Regions from separate parts of the Ideonella sp. sgz306126 genome, predicted to be linked through region 1. Evidence: predicted binding sites of a transcription regulator. Region 1 holds the regulator's gene; the other holds the start of a gene.

Region 1 (2,165 bases):
GAGCGACGCATGGTCGGGACCGAGGTGCAGCGCCAGCGCCAGATCGGGGGAGCGGGTGTCGACGCTGGGCCGCTCGCCGGTGGCGTCGCGCATCACGTCGCAGACCGCGTCCTTGATGCGCAGCGCGGCGAAGTTCAGGCTTTGCAACGGGCAGCGCCAGGCCGAGGTGTCGACGCGCAGCGTGTGGCGCGGGGTGATCCAGTCGTCCCAGCGCACGTGGCACGCCAGGTCGTAGAGGTCGTGCTCGTCGCGGTACGGACCGTCCACGACCTGCCACAGCACGCGCTGCGCCAGCCGGCTGCCGAGGTTGAGCCGCATCGCGTCGGCCAGGCTGCCGCTGACGTAGACGCCGCCGCGGCCGGCCTCGATCGGCGTGCCGGCGGGCAGCAGGCGGGTGCATTCCTCCAGCAGCCAGGGTTCGACCCCGGCGGCGCAGGGCAGGAACAGCGTGCCGGTGGTGACCGACGAGCGCGCCGCGCGCTCGCGCTGGACACGGCGCGGCGTGGCGCCGGGCGGAGCGGGATTCATAGGGCCTTGCGCAGGTTGGCGGGCGCGATCTTGAGCGCCTCGCGGTATTTGGCCACCGTGCGGCGCGCGACCTGGATGCCCTGCTCTTCGAGCATCTCGGCGATCTGGCTGTCGGACAGCGGCTTGGCGATGTTCTCGGCCGCGACGAACTGCTTGATCAGCGCGCGCACCGCCGTGCTCGACGCATTGCCGCCGGCATCGGTGTTGAGCGACGAGCCGAAGAAGTACTTCAGCTCGAAGGTGCCGTAGGGCGTGGCCATGTACTTGGCGGTGGTCACGCGCGAGATGGTGGATTCGTGCAGCCCGAGTTCGTCGGCGATCTCGCGCAGCACCAGCGGCTTCATCGCGATCTCGCCGTGGCTGAAGAAGGCCTTCTGCCGCTCGACGATGGCCTGCGAGACGCGCTGGATGGTCTCGAAGCGCTGCTGGATGTTGCGGATGAACCAGCGCGCTTCCTGCAGCCGCGCCGACAGGCTGCCGCCGCCGCGCTGGCCGCGGATCGCCTGCGCGTACAGGTCGGAGACGCGCAGCTTGGGCATCACGTCGGGGTTCAGCGTGACCTTCCAGTTGCGGCCCGATTTCACGACGATCACGTCGGGCACGACGATCAGGCTCTCGGCCTTGGCGAACGGCCGCCCCGGCTTGGGCTCGCAGGCGACGATCATCGCCTGCGCCGCCTTGACGGTGGCCTCGTCGCTGGCGGTGGCGGCGGCCAGCTTGCGCAGGTCGCGCCGGGCCAGCAGATCCAGGTGGCCGCGGCAGATCGCCATCGCGCAGTCGCGCTCCGGGCCGGCCGGGCGCAGGCGCAGCTGCAGGCACAGGCAGTCGCCCAGGTTCAGCGCCCCGACGCCGGCGGGCTCCAGGCTTTGCAGCCACTTCAGGCCGCAGCGCAGCTGGTCGGACAGCTCGTCGCGGGCCTCTTCGCCGTGGAGGTCCAGCGCATCGGCCACCCGCGCGACGATGTCTTCGAGCGTGCCGTCGAGGTAGCCGTCGTCGTTCAGCGACTCGATCAGCACGTGCACCGCCGCGGCGTCCTGCGGCGACAGGCGCATGCCCGAGAGCTGCTGGCGCAGGTGGTCCTGCAGGCTGGGCCCGTTGCCGGCGCGCTCCTGGGGCTCGAAGTCGTCGTCGCCGCTGCCTGCGCCGGCCGAGGGGGTTTCGCGGATGCCGTCGAAGTCGTCCCGTTCGGTGCCGTTCTCCCAGTCGTCGCGGGCGGTCGTGCCGAACTCCGCGCTGTCCATGCCGGTGCTCTCGTCACCGCCTTCGCCGACCGCGCTGCCCGGGGCGTCGGCCTCTTCGCGGGTGCTGGCGCTGCTGCGGTCGAGCGCGCCGAACTCGAAGGGCGTGGCGTCCTCCTCGGGTTCCAGGAAGGGGTTTTGTTCGAGCATCTGCTCGACTTCCTGGTGCAGCTCCAGCGTCGACAGCTGCAGCAGCCGGATCGATTGCTGCAGCTGCGGCGTCAGCGCCAGATGCTGGGAGAGGCGGACTTGGAGGGTCGGTTTCATCGCGCGGGCGCCACGGCGCAGGGCCGCTCCCAGGCAAGGCGCCCGCCGCGTCGCGGGCTGGAGACATCGAGGATGGACCGGGGGGCTGACATGTCACATCCGGAAGTGTTCGCCGAGGTAGACCCGGCGCAC
Region 2 (2,165 bases), 430 kb from region 1:
GCGACTGGTTGATGACAGCGGTGGGGCCGCCGCCCTGCGCGACGAGGATCTTGCCGGTGGACATGACTGCCTTTCGTGAAATGGGACCAAGGGTCGCCGCTGGCGGCCCGGCGAGACTATACGGGCCGCCCGCCAGGGTAGGCGCAAACTCCCCGCTGCAAGAGGGCCGGCCTGCGACCTTGCGAGCATGGGCAACGAGCGGCGATCTGCATCCGGTTCATCACGCGCGCCGTCCCGAGCGGACGCTATGCCTTGCCAACACCAGGGCCACGAGGTAGCCCGCGGCCATCACGCCCAGCACGCAGGCACCGATCGCCAGTTCGCGCCCGCTTTCCCAGGCGTTGAAGAGCGGTGACACCCAGCGCGCCACGCCCAGCCCGGCGACCAGCAGGCTGACGCCGGCGACCGCGGCGCCCATCACCCGCGAGGCGACGACGGCGAGCTGATCGGCACGGGCGATCAGGTGCGAGATCCACCAGCCATTCAGGCCGTCGGTCGCCAACATGCCGGCGACGAACAACAGCCCCAGCGTCAGCGACCGGCCGGGACCGCCGAACTGGGCGGCGGTGGCGGCGAACAGCGCGGATTGGCTCAGCGTGTCGAAGGACAGGGCAAACAGCGAGCCCACGCCCGCCACGCCCCAGGCACTCCGAGCCTGGACCAGCCGGCCCAGCCAGCGGCCCTTCAAGCCGACCGGTGTGACCAACTGGCCCGGGGTGGCCGACAGCACGGCGCGCAGGTTGACGACCCCCAGCCCGATCAGGAACATGATGGACACACCGGAGCCGAAGCCATCGAGCCAGGCCGGAGGCAGCCACGAGCGGCTGACCAGGCCCACCGCCAGGGCAATGGCCATGACCACCGCGCCGTGGCCGAGCGAGAACAGGGTCCCGCACCAGCGCGCCAGGGGGCTGCCGCGGCGCAGGCTCAGGCGGGTCAGGCCGTCGATGGTGGCCAGGTGGTCGGCGTCGAAGCCGTGGCGCATGCCCAGCAGATAGACCACGAGGCACAAGGCCGTCCAGTCGGTGGGAAGATCGTGCATCGGTGTGGAGTATGAGCAGGTTCTTCCTCGTCATACAAATCGCATGCCAGGATTCCACGGCGCCCCGGATCGCCGGCAGGACGGGCGGCCCTGGGATTCATCCCTGAGGTCCACCGGTCCGATTCGGAACGTTCGTCGCACCGCCGACGTCCACCGGCATCCGCCTCCGGCCTCGCGGCGGGGCCCCGAGTGCCGCTGCTAGACTGCCCCGGCCCCGCGCGCCACGCGGCGGCTGCCGATCCACCGCCCCGCCGCCACCCCCACGGAGACCCGTTTGCCGTCACTGCGCCGCATCCACAAGGACCACTACGGTGCGGCCCTGATGATCCTCATCGGGACCGCGGTGGTGACGATCGGCTCGGGCTACCACGTGGGCCACCTGACCCACATGGGCGCGGGCTTCATGCCGGTGCTGTACGGCAGCCTGCTGATCGCCGTCGGCGTGCTGCTGGGCCTGGGCGCGCGGCCGGCCGGCCCGGCCACGGCGGCCACGCCGCAATGGCGCGGCTGGGCCTGCATCCTGGGCGGGGTGGCGGCCTTCGTGCTGCTGGGCCGCCACGGCGGCCTGCTGCCGGCGACCTTCGCGTCGGTGTTCGTCGCCGCGCTGGGCGACCGCCAGAACTCGCTGCGCGACGCCGCGCTGCTGGCGCTGGCGATGACGGTGGCCAGCGAGCTGATCTTCAGCCTGGCGCTGCGCCTGCCGCTGCCGGCCTTCGCCTGGGGCTGACGCGCCATGCACCAGACCCTGATCGACCTGGCCTACGGCTTCGGCGTCGCGCTGGAACCGAGCAACCTGATGTGGTCGGTGTTCGGCGTGCTGGTGGGCAACCTGATCGGCGTGCTGCCGGGCATGGGCGCGATGTCCACGATCTCGATGCTGCTGCCGCTGACCTACGTGATCGCGCCGGTGCCGGCGATCCTGATGCTGGCGGGCATCTTCTACGGCTCGCAGTACGGCGGGGCGATCGGCGCGATCCTGCTCAACCTGCCCAGCCACCCGCCGCACGCGGTGACCTGCATCGACGGCTACCCGATGACCCAGCAAGGGCGCGGCGGGGCGGCGCTGGGCATCACGATGATGGCCTCGTTCTTCGCCGCGTCGGTGGGCATCGTGGTGATGATC

What was found. The regulator sigma-54, encoded in region 1, starts transcription at its own class of promoters, with help from an activator protein. The targets are predictions, from matches to a motif close to TGGCANGNAANCTGCTTT.
Region 2: the regulator sigma-54 is predicted to act here: its motif matches at 1,074-1,091, upstream of AC0N04_RS04860 (HoxN/HupN/NixA family nickel/cobalt transporter).

The regions. Positions count from the first base shown of each region.
Region 1 covers NZ_JBVYWP010000002.1:534,936-537,100, forward strand. Annotated here, with positions in the region: gene AC0N04_RS06950 (THUMP domain-containing class I SAM-dependent RNA methyltransferase) at 1-528, opposite strand, end outside; gene AC0N04_RS06955 (RNA polymerase factor sigma-54) at 525-2,033, opposite strand; gene lptB (LPS export ABC transporter ATP-binding protein) at 2,127-2,165, opposite strand, start outside.
Region 2 covers NZ_JBVYWP010000002.1:103,232-105,396, forward strand. Annotated here, with positions in the region: gene AC0N04_RS04855 (6-phosphofructokinase) at 1-64, opposite strand, end outside; gene AC0N04_RS04860 (HoxN/HupN/NixA family nickel/cobalt transporter) at 221-1,042, opposite strand; gene AC0N04_RS04865 (tripartite tricarboxylate transporter TctB family protein) at 1,317-1,769, shown strand; gene AC0N04_RS04870 (tripartite tricarboxylate transporter permease) at 1,776-2,165, shown strand, end outside.